Regions from separate parts of the Pseudomonas fragariae (ex Marin et al. 2024) genome, predicted to be linked through region 1. Evidence: predicted binding sites of a transcription regulator. Region 1 holds the regulator's gene; the other holds the start of a gene.
The links. The regulator FliA, encoded in region 1, starts transcription of late flagellar genes. The targets are predictions, from matches to a motif close to CTAAAGTTTNNNNNNNNNNNGCCGNTAA.
Positions count from the first base shown of each region.

Region 2: the regulator FliA is predicted to act here: its motif matches at 3,015-3,042, upstream of AC54XV_RS06365 (methyl-accepting chemotaxis protein).

Region 1 is NZ_CM184369.1:4,106,507-4,118,596, reverse strand. Features, by position in the region: gene flhA (flagellar biosynthesis protein FlhA) at 1-764, shown strand, start outside; gene flhF (flagellar biosynthesis GTPase FlhF) at 776-2,104, shown strand; gene fleN (flagellar synthesis regulator FleN) at 2,220-3,053, shown strand; gene fliA (RNA polymerase sigma factor FliA) at 3,050-3,790, shown strand; gene AC54XV_RS17670 (chemotaxis response regulator CheY) at 4,047-4,421, shown strand; gene AC54XV_RS17665 (protein phosphatase CheZ) at 4,441-5,226, shown strand; gene AC54XV_RS17660 (chemotaxis protein CheA) at 5,260-7,533, shown strand; gene AC54XV_RS17655 (protein-glutamate methylesterase/protein-glutamine glutaminase) at 7,584-8,744, shown strand; gene AC54XV_RS17650 (flagellar motor protein) at 8,744-9,484, shown strand; gene motD (flagellar motor protein MotD) at 9,491-10,378, shown strand; gene AC54XV_RS17640 (ParA family protein) at 10,424-11,212, shown strand; gene AC54XV_RS17635 (CheW domain-containing protein) at 11,288-12,090, shown strand, end outside.
Region 2 is NZ_CM184369.1:1,404,104-1,410,719, reverse strand. Features, by position in the region: gene sodC (superoxide dismutase family protein) at 1-430, opposite strand, end outside; gene AC54XV_RS06380 (zinc-dependent alcohol dehydrogenase family protein) at 674-1,684, opposite strand; gene AC54XV_RS06375 (ArsR/SmtB family transcription factor) at 1,748-2,056, opposite strand; gene AC54XV_RS06370 (transporter substrate-binding domain-containing protein) at 2,202-2,993, shown strand; gene AC54XV_RS06365 (methyl-accepting chemotaxis protein) at 3,101-4,756, shown strand; gene AC54XV_RS06360 (hypothetical protein) at 4,923-5,915, shown strand; gene AC54XV_RS06355 (branched-chain amino acid aminotransferase) at 5,972-6,616, opposite strand, start outside.

The sequences.
Region 1 (12,090 bases):
GCACCCTGAACGGCATTACCGCCAGAGACCCGGCGTTTGGTCTGGAAGCCGTGTGGATCGAAATCAGCCAGCGCAGTCAGGCGCAGTCACTGGGTTACACCGTGGTCGATGCCAGTACGGTAGTGGCAACCCACCTGAACCAGATTCTCTACAAACATTCGCATGAGCTGATCGGCCACGAGGAAGTCCAGCAATTGATGCAATTGCTGGCCAAAAGCTCGCCCAAGCTGGCTGAAGAGCTGGTACCGGGCGTGCTGTCGCTGTCCTCGCTGCTCAACGTGCTGCAGGCGCTGCTGGCTGAACACGTACCTGTGCGGGATATTCGCAGCATTGCAGAGGCTATCGCCAACAACGCCGGGAAGAGTCAAGATACCGCCGCTTTGGTGGCCGCAGTGCGCGTGGGTCTGAGCCGCGCAATCGTCCAAAGCATTGTAGGCGTTGAGCCGGAGCTGCCTGTTATCACTCTGGAGCCAAGGTTGGAACAGATATTGCTCAATAGTTTGCAGAAGGCTGGTCAGGGTCAGGAAGAAGGCGTTCTTCTTGAGCCAAGCATGGCTGAGAAGCTCCAGCGTTCGTTGATCGAGGCCGCCCAGCGTCAGGAGATGCAAGGGTTGCCGGTAATTCTTCTGGTAGCAGGGCCTGTCCGGGCGATGCTGTCACGATTTGGACGATTGGCTGTACCGAACATGCATGTTCTGGCGTATCAGGAAATTCCGGACAACAAGCAAGTAACCATCGTAGCGACTGTCGGGCCAAACGGCTGAGGTAGTGAGTCATGCAAGTTAAGCGATTTTTCGCCGCCGATATGCGTCAAGCCATGAAGCTGGTTCGCGATGAGCTGGGCGCTGAAGCGGCCATCATCGGTAACCGGCGCATTGCCGGTGGCGTAGAGCTGACTGCCGCTCTGGATTACAAGCTGTCCGCCCTGGCACCGCGTGTGCCGAACATGGAGCTGGAAGACGAGTTGCGCAAGACTCAGTCGCGTATCGTTTCCGCCCAGGCCGAATTGAACAACCGCAGCGACAGCGATGCATCGATCAACCTGCAGCTGTTTTCCGGCAAGCCGGGCAACCCTGCCGAGACGCACATCGAGCCGACACTCGAAGAGCCGCCGCGTCCATTCGCGTATGCACCGCCACAGGCCGCCGAGCCTGCCATTGGCCAGCGCGCCTATGACTCGATGCGCTCCGAATTGAACGGCCTGCGTGAGCTGCTGGAAGTCCAGCTCGGCTCGCTGGCCTGGAACCAGCTGCAGGGCACTCGTCCGCAGCAGGCCAACCTGTGGCGACGCCTGCAACGTGTCGGCCTGTCCGGCCCGCTGTCACGCGACCTGCTGTCGATGATTCCGGAGATCGACGAGCCTCGTCAGGCCTGGCGCATGCTGCTGGCGCACCTGGCCCGCATGATCGCCGTCCCTGAAGTCGAGCCGCTCGAAGAGGGCGGCGTGATTGCAATGGTCGGTCCTGCCGGCATGGGCAAGACCACCACGCTGGCCAAACTGGCAGCACGTTACGTGTTGAAGTACGGCCCGCAGAATATCGCACTGGTCAGCATGGACAGTTTCCGCATCGGCGCGCAGGAGCAGCTCAAGACCCTTGGGCGCATCCTCAACGTACCGGTCACCCATATCGATCCTGGCCAGTCTCTGGTTCAGGCGCTGGAACCGCTGCTGCGCAAGCGCGTGGTGCTGATTGACACCGCCGGCCTGCAGGCCAGTGATCCTGCGCTGCGCATGCAGCTGGAAAGCCTCGCGGGTCGTGGCATCAAGTCGCGCAACTATCTGGTACTGGCAACCACCAGCCAGAAGCAGGTGCTGACAGCCGCGTATCACAGTTACAAACGTTGTGGCCTGGCCGGATGCATTCTGACCAAGCTTGATGAAACAGCCAGCCTCGGTGAAGTCCTGAGCCTGGCGATCAGTCACGAATTACCTGTGGCCTACCTCACGGACGGACCACGCATTCCTGATGACCTGCATACCCCGCGTCGTCATCAACTGGTAAGCCGCGCGGTGAGTGTGCAAATGCAGGATGAGCCTAGTGAAGAAGCAATGGCTGATATGTTTGCTGACCTCTATCACACCCCTGGCAAGAGAGTGGGTTAAGTGATGGATATTATTGGAATGTCCCTGCGTCAACGGTCTGCCATGCGGTGTTCATTTGCGCACGTGCAGCCCTCGATGTGGTTTCGGTCTACGCAAGACAAGGTAAAGAAATAACATGGGCAGCATGCATCCCGTACAGGTTATCGCGGTGACCGGTGGCAAAGGTGGCGTCGGTAAGACTAACGTGTCAGTGAACCTTTCACTGGCCCTCGCCGAGCTCGGCCGTCGCGTCATGCTGCTGGACGCCGATCTGGGTCTGGCCAATGTCGACGTGCTGCTTGGGTTGACGCCCAAGCGCACGCTTGCCGATGTCATCGAGGGGCGTTGTGAGTTGCGCGACGTGCTGTTGCAGGGGCCGGGCGGGGTTCGGATCGTACCCGCTGCGTCCGGCACCCAGAGCATGGTGCATCTGTCGCCCGCTCAGCATGCCGGCCTGATCCAGGCGTTCAGCGAGATTGGCGACAACCTCGATGTGTTGGTGATCGACACAGCCGCCGGTATCGGCGAGTCGGTGGTCAGCTTCGTGCGCGCCGCTCAGGAAGTGCTGCTGGTGGTGTGCGACGAGCCCACGTCGATCACCGATGCCTACGCCCTGATCAAACTGCTCAACCGCGATTACGGCATGAACCGCTTCCGGGTGCTGGCCAACATGGCACAGAGCCCGCAGGAAGGGCGCAACCTGTTCGCCAAACTGACCAAAGTGACGGATCGTTTTCTCGATGTTGCGCTGCAGTATGTAGGTGCCGTGCCGTACGACGAATGCGTACGCAAGGCTGTACAGAAACAGCGCGCCGTTTACGAAGCATTCCCGCGTTCCAAATGTGCACTGGCCTTCAAGGCCATTGCCCAGAAGGTTGATACCTGGCCGTTGCCAGCCAACCCGCGGGGTCATCTCGAGTTCTTCGTTGAGCGACTCGTTCACCAGACCAGTGCAGGGCCTGTGCAATGACTGCGAGCGGCTACCAGATGTACAGCAAGACTTCCCGTAATTCACAATACGAGTTGATCGAGCGCTATGCGCCCTTGGTCAAGCGTATCGCTTATCATCTGCTGGCGCGCTTGCCGGCCAGCGTGCAGGTCGAGGATCTGATCCAGGCCGGCATGATCGGCCTGCTTGAAGTCTCCACCAAGTATGATTCCACCAAGGGTGCGAGTTTCGAGACCTATGCCGGCATCCGCATCCGTGGTGCGATGCTCGATGAAGTGCGCAAGGGGGACTGGGCGCCACGCTCGGTACACCGCAATACGCGCATGGTGAGTGACGCAATTCGGGCAATTGAAGCTAAAACCGGCCGTGACGCTAAAGATCACGAGGTTGCGGCCGAACTCCAGTTAAGTCTCGATGATTACTACGGGATTTTGAACGATACCTTGGGCAGCCGCCTCTTCAGTTTCGACGACCTGCTGCAGGACGGCGATCATGAAGGGCTGCACGAGGATGGCGCAAGCGGTTCGCTTGAGCCGTCGCGCGACCTGGAAGACGAGCGCTTCCAGGCTGCGTTGGCCGATGCAATTGCCAATCTGCCAGAGCGTGAGCGTCTGGTGTTGGCGCTGTACTACGACGAAGAGCTGAACCTCAAGGAAATCGGAGAGGTTCTGGGGGTCAGCGAATCTCGGGTCAGTCAGTTACACAGCCAGTGCGCAGCTCGTTTGCGAGGGCGTTTGGGGGAGTGGCGAGCGCGTTGACAGGCAATGTGCGGTCTATGGCCGCGCGTTGACTGCAAGCCGGCTGTGCAGAGCGTTACGTGGTAACAGGATGGACCCGTCAGAAGCCTGTCAGGCATTGCCTTGATGGGCTTGTTTCTCAGGTCTTTGCCTGTTGTTGTGCCAAGCCCGTCGTCGTTTCGTACAGCCGGGGGTGTGCTGTGCCAGTATTGAGTGAACAGCGTGTTCAGGTGCTGAACGCGTTAAAGACTGCTTGGAGGTCGAATTGGACAAGAACATGAAAATCCTCATCGTTGATGACTTCTCAACGATGCGGCGGATCATCAAGAACCTTTTGCGTGATCTGGGGTTTACCAACACATCGGAAGCGGATGATGGTCTGACCGCATTGCCGATGCTGCAGAGCGGTGCCTTTGACTTTCTGGTGACGGACTGGAACATGCCTGGCATGTCCGGTATCGATCTGCTGCGCGAAGTCCGCAAGGACGAACGCCTCAAGAGCCTTCCCGTGCTGATGGTCACTGCCGAAGCCAAGCGTGAGCAGATCATTGAAGCTGCCCAGGCTGGGGTGAACGGTTATGTAGTCAAGCCATTCACTGCCCAAGCCCTGAAAGACAAGATCGACAAGATCTTTGAACGCGTCAATAGCTGATGCAAGCCGCGAGGGCGCTATGGATAACAATGATTCGATGGCCGACTTTGAGTCGACCTTAAAAAGACACGCGCAGGAACTTGTCACCAGCCTTGAAAAGGGTCGTTTCGGTGACGCTGTGCAACTGATCCACGAACTCAATCAGACACGCGACCGCGGCCTTTATCAGGAAGTGGGCAAGCTGACTCGTGAGCTGCACAGTGCAATCGTAAACTTTCACATTGATCCGCACATGCCTCAAGCCGAGGAAGTGTCGCAGATCACGGATGCTACCGAACGCCTGTCGTATGTGGTGAGGCTGACCGAGAATGCGGCCAACCGCACCATGGACCTGGTGGAGGAGAGTACGCCGGTCATGAACGGCCTGAGTTCCGACGCCAAGGCGTTGAGCGACGACTGGGGACGTTTCATGCGCCGCGAAATCGGTGCCGAAGAGTTCCGCGAGCTGGCCAAGCGGGTCGATGGTTTTCTGACGCGTACCGAGAAGGAAACCCATCAGGTTTCCGCACATCTGAATGACATTCTGCTCGCCCAGGATTACCAGGACCTTACCGGTCAGGTCATCAAGCGTGTGACGCAACTGGTCACTGAAGTCGAGAGCAATCTGCTCAAACTGGTGCTCATGGCCAGTCATGTCGATCGCTTCGCAGGCATCGAACATGACGAACAATCCATCCTCGATGAAAAAGATCCTAAAAAACATCTCGCGCAGGGTGAAGGTCCGCAGATTCATGCCGATAAACGTGAAGACGTCGTATCCGGACAGGATGATGTAGACGATCTGCTATCGAGCCTCGGCTTCTAAGGTCTGTTGACGGTTAATTTTAGGGAGCACCCCATGAGCTTCGGCGCCGATGAAGAAATCCTTCAGGATTTTCTGGTAGAGGCCGGCGAAATTCTGGAGCAGTTGTCAGAGCAATTGGTCGAGCTGGAAAGCCGACCGGATGATGCTGACCTGCTCAATGCAATTTTTCGCGGTTTTCACACTGTAAAAGGGGGCGCCGGCTTCCTCCAGCTCCATGAGCTGGTGGAGTGCTGCCACATCGCCGAAAACGTGTTCGACATCCTGCGCAAGGGTGAACGTCGCGTTGATTCCGAACTGATGGACGTGGTCCTGGAAGCACTGGACACCGTCAACAGCATGTTTGGTCAGGTACGTGAACGGACTGACGTAACCCCGGCGACGCCAGAACTGCTGGCCGCACTTGCGCGGCTGGCCGAGCCACAATCCGCCGACGAGGCCGTTGCCCCTGAGCCGGAGCCGGTGGTTGAAGTACAGGCTGCTGCTCCGGTTGCAGAACCGGCGGCTGGCGACGAGATTACCGATGATGAATTCGAGCAGTTGCTCGATTCGCTGCACGGCTCCAGCCCGGTGTCTGCAGCGCCTGCACAGACGCCAGCAGCAGCGGCTGCGCCGGCGGGTGATGAGATCACCGATCAGGAATTTGAATCCCTGCTTGATCAGCTGCATGGCAAGGGCAAATTTGCGGCCGATGCCGCAACCGCTCCGGCCCCTGCACCTGTGGCGCAGGGCAGTGCAGCGCCTGCCAGTGATGAAATCACCGACGACGAATTCGAAGCGTTGCTCGATCAACTGCACGGCAAAGGCTCGTTTGATGGCGCTGTAGCGGCTCCCGTAGCTGCGGCACCTGTAGCCGTTGCTGCCAAGGCACCCGCTGCTGCGGCTGCATCGGACGAAATCACCGATCACGAATTCGAAAGCCTGCTCGACGAATTGCACGGCAAGGGCAAGTTCGAGCCTGAGGCGATTGTTGCCAAGGCGCCTGCTCCGGCAGCCGCAGCGGCTGCTCCGCCACCGCCGCCTCCTGTTGCCAAGCCTGCTCCGGCGCCTGCTGCGAAAGCCGAGCCGGCCAAACCCGCTGCGGCTCCGGCCGCTGCGCGCGCTCCTGCACCCAGCGGCGAAAAGCCGGTGGCTACAGAGGCTGAAACCACGGTTCGTGTCGATACCGCCCGACTGGACGAGATCATGAACATGGTCGGCGAGCTGGTTCTGGTGCGTAACCGCCTGGTGCGGTTGGGTCTCAACAGCGGCGATGAAGCCATGTCCAAGGCAGTTTCCAACCTGGATGTGGTGACTGCCGATCTGCAGACTGCGGTGATGAAAACCCGCATGCAGCCGATCAAGAAGGTCTTCGGTCGTTTTCCGCGTCTGGTTCGTGACCTGGCTCGTCAGCTCAAGAAAGAGATCAACCTGGAACTGGTCGGTGAAGAGACCGACCTCGACAAGAACCTCGTAGAGGCGCTTGCCGATCCGCTGGTCCACTTGGTGCGTAACGCGGTCGACCACGGTATCGAAACGCCGGAAGAGCGCGAAGCCACGGGCAAATCCCGCGGCGGTCGGGTAATCCTTTCGGCAGAGCAGGAGGGCGACCATATCCTGCTGTCGATCTCCGATGACGGCAAGGGCATGGACCCTAACGTCCTGCGCTCCATTGCTGTGAAGCGTGGCGTCATGGACAAGGATGCAGCCGATCGGTTGAGTGACACCGACTGCTACAACCTGATCTTCGCGCCGGGTTTCTCGACCAAGACCGAGATTTCCGATGTGTCGGGTCGCGGTGTGGGCATGGACGTGGTCAAGACCAAGATCTCCCAGCTCAACGGTTCGATCAATATCTACTCGACCAAGGGCCAGGGTTCGAAGATCGTCATCAAGGTGCCGCTGACCCTGGCGATCATGCCGACCCTGATGGTGATGCTGGGCAACCAGGCCTTCGCTTTCCCGCTGGTCAACGTCAACGAAATCTTCCACCTGAACCTGTCGACTACCAACGTGGTTGATGGCCAGGAAGTAGTGATCGTACGTGACAAGGCCTTGCCGCTGTTCTACCTCAAGCGCTGGCTGGTCAGTTCAGCGGCTCACGAGGAGCAGCGCGAAGGGCACGTGGTGATCCTCACAGTCGGTACCCAGCGCATCGGCTTTGTCGTCGATCAACTGGTTGGTCAGGAAGAAGTGGTTATCAAACCGCTGGGCAAGATGCTGCAAGGTACGCCGGGCATGTCGGGCGCCACCATCACCGGTGACGGTCGCATCGCCTTGATTCTCGATGTACCCAGCATGCTCAAGCGTTACGCCGCACGGCGTATCTGAACCCGGGGTTGCGGGCAGCCTGGCTGCCTGCGACACCTATTGGAGTGTTTATGGCAGTCAAGGTCCTGGTGGTGGATGATTCCGGTTTTTTCCGCCGCCGCGTTACGGAAATTCTTTCTTCGGACCCCAACATTGTAGTGGTCGGCACCGCCACCAACGGCAAGGAAGCGATTGAGCAGGCGCTGGCGCTCAAGCCGGATGTCATCACCATGGACTACGAAATGCCGATGATGGATGGCATTACGGCAGTTCGCCATATCATGCAGCGTATCCCCACCCCGGTATTGATGTTCTCGTCGCTGACGCACGAAGGTGCGCGCGTGACGCTGGATGCTCTTGATGCCGGTGCGGTGGATTTTCTGCCCAAGAATTTCGAAGATATCTCGCGCAATCCGCAGAAGGTCAAGCAACTGCTGTGCGAGAAAATCAACAGTATTTCACGCAGCAACCGTCGTTCCAGCGGGTTCGGTTCAGCCAGTGCAGCTCCGGCCGCGCCGGCGCCGTCGACGTTGTCCAGCCGCGCCTCTGCGCCAGCCCCGGCACCTGCCAGGGCGGTGCCGTCACGCACTGCGACACCTGCTGCGGCTCCAGCCGCCCCGGCCAGTCATGCGCCGGCGCACCCGACGACTTCCGGCACGGCCAAGCGCAAGGCCTACAAGCTGGTGGCCATCGGCACCTCAACGGGCGGCCCGGTTGCGCTGCAACGGGTGCTGACCCAACTGCCAGCCAATTTCCCGGCACCACTGGTGCTGATTCAGCACATGCCTGCGGCGTTTACCAAGGCATTTGCCGAGCGTCTCGACAAGCTGTGCAAGATCAGCGTCAAGGAAGCCGAAGACGGCGACGTATTGCGTCCTGGTCTGGCGCTGCTGGCGCCGGGTGGCAAGCAGATGATGGTTGACGGACGCGGTACGGTGAAGATTCTGCCGGGCGACGAGCGCCTCAATTACAAGCCCTGTGTCGACATCACCTTTGGCTCTGCCGCCAAGTCCTACGGCGACAAGGTGCTTTCGGTGGTCTTGACCGGCATGGGCGCTGACGGCCGTGAGGGCGCGCGTCTGCTCAAGCAGGCCGGCAGTACCGTGTGGGCTCAGGATGAAGCGAGCTGCGTGATTTATGGCATGCCGATGGCCATCGTCAAGGCTGAGCTTGCGGACGCGATCTACAGTCTCGACGACATCGGTCGGCACCTGGTAGAGGCTTGTCTCTGATGGATGTACTGAGTCTTATCGGTCTGATTCTGGCGTTTGTCGCAATCATTGGTGGCAATTTTCTCGAAGGCGGGCACCTCGGTGCCTTGCTCAATGGCCCGGCGGCGCTGATCGTGCTGGGCGGTACGCTCGGTGCTTCGCTGTTGCAGTCGCCGATGAGCGCGTTCATGCGTGCCATGAAGATCATCCACTGGATCATTTTCCCGCCACGTATCGACCTGCCCGGTGGTGTCGACCGGGTCATCGGCTGGAGCATGACTGCCCGCAAAGAGGGCTTGCTGGGTCTGGAAACCGTAGCCGATTCCGAGCCCGACGGTTATGCCCGCAAAGGTTTGCAACTGTTGGTCGATGGTGCCGAGCCGGCAGCGATTCGCAGCATTCTCGAAGTGGATTTCATCACTCAGGAAACCCGCGATATTCAGGCTGCGAAAGTATTCGAAAGCATGGGCGGCTACGCGCCGACCGTGGGTATCATCGGCGCAGTCATGGGCCTGATTCATGTCATGGGCAACCTGGCTGACCCCAGTCAACTGGGCAGCGGTATTGCGGTGGCCTTTGTCGCCACGATCTATGGCGTGGCCATGGCCAACCTGATCCTTCTGCCAGTGGCGAACAAGCTCAAGGCCATTGCCCACCGTCAGGCGCGCTATCGCGAAATGTTGCTTGAAGGTCTTTTGTCCATCGCCGAGGGTGAAAACCCGCGCTCCATCGAACTCAAGCTGCAAGGCTTCATGGAGTAACAGCGCATGGCTCGCCGTCGTCAGGTCGAAGAACACGAAAATCACGAACGCTGGCTGGTGTCGTATGCCGACTTCATTACCTTACTGTTCGCGTTTTTCGTGGTGATGTACTCGATTTCCTCGGTCAACGAAGGCAAGTACAAGATTCTGTCCCAGGCATTGGTCGGCGTGTTCAACGACACCGAGCGCACCATGAAGCCGATCCCCATTGGTGAGCAGCGCCCGGTCTCGATCAAGCCCGCCGAGCCGCTGGTCAAGGACAGCGAGCAGACTGACGCCGGCATAGGTCAGGCGTCCGATGACCCGTTGCAGACCATCGCCCAGGACGTGCGCGATGCCTTCGGTGACCTGATCAAGTCCGACCAGATGACTGTGCGCGGCAACGAACTGTGGATCGAGATCGAGCTTAACTCCAGCATGCTTTTCGGCAGCGGCGATGCGATGCCCAGCGACAAGGCCTTCACCATCATTGAAAAGGTCGCCGGGATCGTCAAACGCTTTGACAACCCGATCCATGTCGAGGGTTTTACCGACGACCAGCCGATCAGTACTGCACAGTTTCCGACCAACTGGGAACTGTCTTCGGCGCGTTCTGCCAGCATTGTGCGCATGCTGGCCATGGACGGCGTCAATCCGGCGCGACTCGCCTCGGTGGGCTACGGTGAGTTTCAGCCGATCGTTCCCAACACCAGCACCGCCGGACGCGCCAAGAACCGCCGTGTAGTGCTGGTTATCTCCCGGAATCTGGATATTCGCCGCAGCCTGACCAGCGCCGGATCGGCCAATGTGCAGCCGGATGCTGCATTGCGGCGTGCTGGCACACAAACTGCACCGGTGCCAGCAAAGCCGCCGGTACGCGCGAACGCCGTCAATTCTCCGTCACCCGCCCCCTAAACATCGTATCGGTATGGTCGTCGCTGTACGGAAGGAAAACAATTAATGAGAGTCTGGGCAGTAGCCAACCAGAAAGGTGGAGTCGGAAAGACCACCACGACCATTGCCCTGGCCGGTTTGCTGGCCGATTCAGGCAAGCGCGTGGTGGTGGTCGATCTGGACCCTCACGGCTCCATGACCAGTTATTTCGGGCATAACCCGGACGAGCTGGAACACAGTGCTTTCGATCTGTTCCTGCATAAGGGCGCGGTGCCGGACGGTCTTCCCGGCCAGTTGCTGCTGCCTACCAGCGACAAACGTATCTCGCTGATACCGTCCAGCACTGCACTCGCCACGCTGGAACGCCAGTCACCCGGCCAGAGCGGCCTGGGCCTGGTTGTCGCGAAAAGCCTGGCTCAGTTGTGGCAGGATTTTGACTATGCGTTGATCGACAGTCCGCCGCTGCTGGGCGTTCTCATGGTCAATGCACTGGCGGCCAGCCAGCAACTGGCGATTCCGGTGCAGACCGAGTTTCTGGCCGTGAAAGGTCTGGAGCGCATGGTCAATACGCTGACCATGATCAACCGTTCGCGCAAGGTGCCGCTGCCTTACACCATCGTGCCGACCTTGTTCGACCGCCGTACCCAGGCCTCGATGGGCACCTTGAAACTGTTGCGTGACAGCTTCCCCGAGCATGTCTGGCAAGCCTATGTGCCGGTCGATACCCGACTGCGCGATGCCAGCCGTCTGGGTCTTACGCCGTCGCAGAACGACAGCAAGAGTCGTGGTGTGATCGCTTACCGGGCATTGCTCAAGCATATGCTCGCCGAGCAGCTCAATGCGCAGGTGGCCTGACGTGAACGCCTACTCTTTCTACATTGTTTGCTCAAGTGATGCCTCAATGCGGCCGATAACTCTATCAGGCTGCACATGCTCCATTTTTTGTTGGGCCCCGGTATGAACCGCCCTGTAGAAGTAGCAACGAGACCCAAAATGGCTTTGCAGTCCTATCTGGACGCATTGCTGTACGACGCGACTGAAGTGCTCGAAGAGCCCGTCAGCAGCATCGATGAATTTCAGGCGGCTGTGCTCGAAGAGCAGGCCTTTGATGCGCGGATGCAGGCGCAGATCAAACCGCTGGCGGTCGCGGTCGCCGCACCGGCTGCGGTGGCTGTCGAGGTACAGGTCGCAGCGCCTGCGCCAGTGGTTGAAGTCGCTCCGGTGATCGTTGCCGAAGCGGTGCAGGTTGACGTGGCTCAGGTTGAAGAGGCAGTGCCCACCGTTGCGCTGGTGGAACCTGTCGCCGAGTTGAGCACGCTGGCAGCCCAGCGCACTCCGACGCCACCGCCGACCAGCGATGGTCGTCCGGCATGGGCTGCCGAGCCGTTCGAATGCCTGTTGTTCGATGTGGCCGGTCTGACACTGGCGGTGCCGCTGGTGTGCCTGGGGTCGATTTATCCGCTGGCGGGGCAGGAGCTGACGCCGCTGTTCGGTCAGCCGGACTGGTTTCTCGGGATCCTGCCGTGCCAGGCAGGCAACCTGAAAGTGTTGGATACCGCGCGCTGGATCATGCCTGATCGCTACCGCGACGATTTTCGCCAGGGATTGCAGTACGTGATTTCGGTGCAGGGGTACGAGTGGGGGCTGGCGGTGCATCAGGTCAGCCGTTCGTTGCGTCTTGATCCGAACGAGATCAAATGGCGCGCGCAGCGAGGTCATCGTCCATGGCTGGC
Region 2 (6,616 bases), 2.7 Mb from region 1:
GCGCATGGCCTTTGATTTCCGAGAGCTTCTTCAGGCGTGGGGCAAGCACCGGATAACTCGCGGTGCCGTCAGCAGCCACGTACAGCGCAGGCAGATCGCCTAAATGGCCATCGGCGTAAGGCCCCAGATGCTTGCCGGTCTTGGCCGGGTCGAAGTGCCCGCCAGCCGCGAGGGCTGCGACCTTCTTGCCGTCCTTGGTACCCGCTTCGCAACTGCCGTTTTCATGCACATGAAAACCGTGGATGCCCGCAGGCAGCTCTTTCAGATTCGGAGTGAACAGCAAGCCGTATTGGGTTTCGCTTACCGTAACGCTGCCGACAGGTTTGGGGGCGCCGTCAGCGCTGACCAGATTGATCGGAACGTCCAGCGATGCAGCCTGAACACCGAAAGAGAAAACGCCAAGCAGACCCAGCAAAAGGTGAGGTTTCATAATTCAATGCGTCCCTGATCTGATAATCGAAGTGAACGTGGCGCCAGGCAGCGCTGACGCTGCACAGCACGAACGTCTTTCATGCCACAGAGGATGTGACCACAGACCTGCGAACTTGATGCAAGGAAATGAGCGGGGATCGCCAAGGAAAGTAATGCAAGACTTCACGACTGGCCCGCCGACACCAGGGTCGGCAGGCCAGCGCTGTTCACCTGTGCTCAGTTAACAGCACAGTGTTGCGGATCAGATATCCAGGCAGATCTTGCCGAAATGCTGATTGGTTTCCTGATAACGGAACGCTTCGACGATGTCGGTCATCGGGAAGGAACGGTCCATGACCGGACGCATGCCGTTGGCATCAATGGCACGGATCATGTCCTGTTGCTGGGTGCGACTGCCGACCAGCACGCCCTGCATGCGCAGCTGTTTGACCAGCGCCGGGACGAACTCCAGTTGACCGGCAACACCGCTCAGAATGCCGATGACCGAGATGTGCCCAGCGACCCGTGCCGCATTCATGGAATGCTGCAGGGTCGATGGACCGCCCACGTCGATGATGTGATCAACACCACGGCCGCCGGTCAGCTTGCGGGCAGTCTCGCCCCAGTTGCTGTCCTTGCGGTAGTTGATCAGGTGGTCGGCGCCCATGGCTTGCAGACGCTCCAGCTTTTCATCACTCGACGACGTCGCGATAACGGTCGCACCGACCATCTTGGCGAATTGCAGCGCGAAAATCGATACACCGCCAGTGCCCTGTACCAGAACGGTATCGCCGGCTTTCAACGCGTCATCGACCATCAGCGCACGCCATGCGGTCAGGCCAGCGGTGGTCAGCGTGGACGCTTCGGCATGGCTGTAGCCCTTTGGCGCCAGGGTGAACGAGGTAGCACGGGCAGTCACCTGCTCACGGGCATAACCGTCGACGCCATCACCCGGCACCGTGACAAAACCTTCAACCAGCGGCTCGCCGCTGATCCATTCCGGGAAGAACGTGCTGACCACGGAGTCGCCAACCGCGAACTCGCTGACGCCCTCGCCTACTGCGGTGACTACGCCTGCACCATCGGCCATGGGAATGCGTTTTTCCGTTGGTGCCCACATGCCGGTGACGACCGCAAAGTCGTGATAGTTGAGCGAGTTGGCGTGCAGACGCACAGTGATCTCACCGGCTTTCGGTGCAAGCACTTCGCTTTCGCCCACGCTGACCTGATCGTAGCCGCCGCCAGCCTGCACATAGATGGTTGTATTGCTCATGGTCAATCTCCTATCAATTCAACATTACGCAAAATGACGAAATGTATAAATAACGCTCAAAGCCTAGAGTTCTTTCTTGAGCCTGTCGGCAAACCGGTCGATGGCCTGCTCGTCACGGCGAAAATAGGTCCACTTGCCAATCCTCGTGGCCTGAACCAGCCCGGCACGTTGCAGGATGGCCAGATGCGCAGACGCGGTAGAAGCCGACAGGTTGGCCTTGGCCTGAATGTGCGACACGCACACGCCTATCGCCGGATCACCGTGGTCCTGGGGAGGGAAATGGGCTTGCGGGTTTTTCAGCCACTCCATGATCAACATGCGAGTGTCATTGCCGACCGCTTTGATTTGCTCAAGAATCATGGAGGACAACATTACGCTTTTTTACGAAATGTTCAACCCCTGATTTACGCTGCCCCGTCAACGGCATGTTTTGATTACAGCTTCACATCGGCCTGACAAATGAAGCAATCTGTCGACTTCAATAAAACCGACTGCACCGCTGCGAGTATCCAGACTCATGATGAATCTTAAATACAGCGCCCTGACCGCCTTGTTGCTGGGCATCACAGGCATGGCTCAGGCTCAGGACTACACCTCGCATCTGGACAAGGTGCTGCAGGCTGGCCAGCTGGCTGTGTGCACCACTGGCGACTACAAGCCCTACTCCCTGCTGCGCGAAGACGGCGAATACGAAGGCATTGATATCACCATGGCCCGCTCACTGGCCAAGAGCCTGGGGGTGAACGTGCAGTGGGTGCCCACGACGTGGAAAAACCTGATGCCGGACATGGTGGCCGGTAAATGCGACATCGGTATGGGTGGCATCTCGGTGAGCCTGGAACGCCAGAAAAAAGCGTTTTTCAGCAACACGCTGGACGTCGATGGCAAAATCCCGCTGGTCCGCTGCGCCGATCAGGCCCTGTATCAGACTGTCGAGCAGATCAACCAGCCCTCTGTGCGTTTGATCGAACCTGCCGGTGGCACCAATGAAGCCTTCGCTCGCGCTCATCTGCCAAAGGCGTCGCTGGCCTTTCATGACAACAAGACCATCTTTCAGGAGCTGCTGGACAAAAAAGCTGACGTGATGATCACCGATGCTTCCGAAGCGCTCTACCAGCAGAAACGCATGCCGGGCCTGTGTGCCGTCAACCCGACCCGCTACATGCAATACGGCGAAAAAGCCTATTTGTTGCCACGCGACGATGTCGCCTGGAAAGCCTATGTGGATCAGTGGCTGCACCTGAGCAAGGCCACTGGCGAGTATCAGCAGGCGCTGAGCGAGTGGCTGGCAGTACCCGCCACCCCTTGATAGACATTATTTAGCCATCACCTAAAGTCAGGATTTTCTACGCCGATACTTATTTGTTCCTCGGTATTACTGACGAGGCCATCAATAGGCTTTCACAGGGAAATCCCATGTCCCAGATTCAAACGACGGCTACCAGCGGCATGACCGTAAAAAACAGGCTGATGGCGTCTACATTTGCCATCATCGCTGCATTTATCGTGCTGTCGGTTTTCATGATCCAGACGCTCAAGACATCCACCGCGAATGTCGACGCCCTCTACAACAGAGATTTTCTGGCTACGGAAGCGGTCAACAATATCGATGGTGCGCTTACGCGGGTGGATATCAATATTTTACGCATGATCGCCATCGGCAACCCGGAGCAGACGGCAGGCTGGAAGAATGAAAACGAAGCGGCCTTCAGCAAGCTGGATGAGCTGACCGCCCAGTTGAGCAAGAACACCGCAGAAACCCTTGATGTGACCTTGACCCAACAATTGCAGCGTGGCTATGTCAAGTTGCGGGACGGCATGCGGCACCAGACCAGCGTGATCCAGACCGGTGATATCGCCGCCGCCACCAACATTAACCGCACCGAAGTCAAACCCTTTGCCGAGCAGGTGTTCAAGACCCTGCAAACGCTGCGCGAACAAGGCAAGCAACGTGCGGGCGAGCGTTTCGATGCGCAGGAATCAAGCGCCACTCAAGCCAATAATCTGTCCATCGCCGCCACGCTGACAATCGCGATACTGGGCGTGATCGTGACCCTCATGACCATACGCAGCATCCTGTCAGCCATTGGGGGCGAACCGAGCACCGTCGCGACGATCACACGCACCATCGCCCGAGGCGATTTGAGCAGCACGATCAACATCAGCGCCAATGACACTTCCAGCGTTGCTGCTGCGGTCGTTGCGATGCAGACTCAATTGCGCGACACCCTGCAGCAGATCTCCAGTTCTGCAACTCAACTGGCCGCCGCTGCCGAAGAGATGACTGCAATCACCGAAGACGGTGTGCAAGGCATCCAGCGTCAGAACAACGAAATCGACCAGGCCGCCACCGCAGTCAATGAAATGACCAGCGCAGTGGAAGAAGTCGCGCGCAATGCCGAGCATACGGCGCGCTCGTCCAGTAATGCGACCAGCGCCGCGCAAGACGGTCTGGGGCTGGTCAAAAAGACCGTGACCTCAATCAACACCATGAGCACGGATGTGCAGAAAACCGCGACCCTGATTGGCGAGCTGGCAGGTCAGTCCCGCGACATCGGCAAGGTGCTGGATGTTATTCGGGGCCTTGCGGAACAGACCAATCTGCTGGCGCTCAATGCGGCGATCGAAGCGGCTCGCGCGGGCGAGGCTGGACGCGGGTTTGCCGTGGTGGCGGATGAAGTGCGTGCTCTGGCTCACCGCACTCAGCAATCCACCAGCGAAATCGAACGTCTGGTGACCAATATTCAGAACGGCACCGAACGCGCAGTAGGCTCCATGCGCGGCAACACCGAGCTGGCCAGCGAAACGCTTGGCATTGCAGAGGGCGCGAACGAGTCTCTGACCGTCATCAGCGCTGCCGTGAGCGAGATCAATGATCTCAATCTGGTGATCGCCAGTGCGGCCCAGCAGCAGGCCCATGTCGCCCGGGAAGTGGATCGCAACCTCATGAACATCCGTGACCTTTCGGCGCAATCTTCGTCTGGCGCGCAACAGACCGCCAGTGCAAGTCGAGAGCTGTCAACGCTGGCGCTGGACCTGAACAACATCGTGGGACGCTTCCGCCTGTCCTGATTCAATTTGCACCCTTTGCACCCCTTGCGTCATAGCGCAAAGGGTGCAGCCGGGTATTTGATTTATCCCGCCCTGCCCGCCGTTTTTCACGCCATTTCACATATTTTGTTGCAAGCGCTCTACGCCTGAAATAGCGTGTTGTCCTGAATGTACAAGGACGATCCGCATGAAGCCCAGCAAGCCCATCACCCGCGCATTCTGCGTTGAACTGCAGCAAGAGCTGTCGATTGCCGCTGCCCGACGCGAATACTTTTCCCAGGAGCCACCACGTACGCGCTTCGAGTTTCTCTGCTCGAACGAAGCCTGCCGGGCGCTGGGTGCCAAAGTGACGGGCGTGCGCTACGACGTGAAGCCTCAGGACAACCCGACCTTTGTCGCCGCGCACTTCCGTGCCAATCCGCATTACGACCACTCGCCGGGCTGTGAATGGGTGGACGAGGACGAAGACGACAAGGCCGCAGACCCGATTGAAGAAACCGATGTCCAGACGCGTCTGCGCAAGGCCAAGCGCAAACTGGATGATTACATCGACGTTTTCGACCCGACGATCAAGGAGCCGGCCAAGGAGAAGTCCGGCCTGGAAAAGGCTGGCGCACCGGTGCAACGTCCACCCGCTGCCAATCCGCCAATAGAGCCTGCTACGCCGAAGGTGCCCCGTTACAGCGAGACCCGCACCAATAACCTGGAACGGTTGGTGGACAGTTATCGGCAGGCCAAGGCTGAGCTGTCACTGGAAGACTTCAAGCTGCTGAAACTGAAAATTCCGGGCCAGGGCGAAGTGTCGCTGCGCTCGTATTTTCGCCATATCAAATACGCACAATCAGGCGATAACGGACGGGTGCTGTTCGGCGGCGGTCTGATCGAACAGCGATACGGGCTGGGTTTCAAGTTCAGGTTCTTCGACCGTCTCGACGGCAAACTGGTGACGCTCTACGTGTCGCCTGCGCAGATGCAGGCCTATCGCTCCAGCCGCTACATCAGTGAGCTGCTGAGCCATGCGGAGGACGTGAAGTTCTTCACGGTGTATGCGCTGGGAACCGTCACCCTGAGCCCTTCAGGCAAGAGCTATAGCCTGGAGGTCGACGACTTGCGGCATCTGGCGATTGTGCTGGGGCCGGCGAAAGAGCCGCTTGAGGAAGAAAAAACACCTGAAGCCTGAACCTGTGGTCAATGATCGTTCCAGCGTTCGACGCTGGAACGATCCGGGTCAGCTCATCACACCTTGACGATCCAGCCGGCTGGCGCCTCGATGTCACCGGACTGAACGCCGGTCAGCTCCTTGTACAGACGCTGAGTCACAGGACCGACTTCGGTCTGGCTGTAGAACACGTGCAGGTTGTCCTTGTAGGAAATCCCGCCGATCGGAGTAATGACCGCAGCCGTACCGCATGCGCCGGCTTCCTTGAACTCGCCGAGCTGGTCGATGAACACATCACCCTCTTCGACCGTCAGGCCCAGACGGGATTTCGCCAGTTCGATCAACGACAGGCGGGTGATACCCGGCAGCACCGATGGCGACTTGGGCGTCAGGAACACATCATCCTTGGTGATGGCAAAGAAGTTGGCCGAGCCCACTTCCTCGATCTTGGAATGGGTCTGCGGATCGAGATAGATGCAATCTGCAAAGCTGTGCTTCTTGGCTTCGGAACCGGGCATCAGGCTGGCGGCGTAGTTACCGCCGACCTTGGCTGCACCTGTACCGTTGGGCGCAGCGCGGTCGTAGCCGGAGATGACGAAATTGTTCGGCTTCAGGCCACCTTTGAAATAAGCGCCCACCGGAATGCAGAAAATCGAGAAGATGAACTCCGGCGCCGTGCGCACGCCGATGTTGTCACCCACACCGATGACGAACGGGCGCAG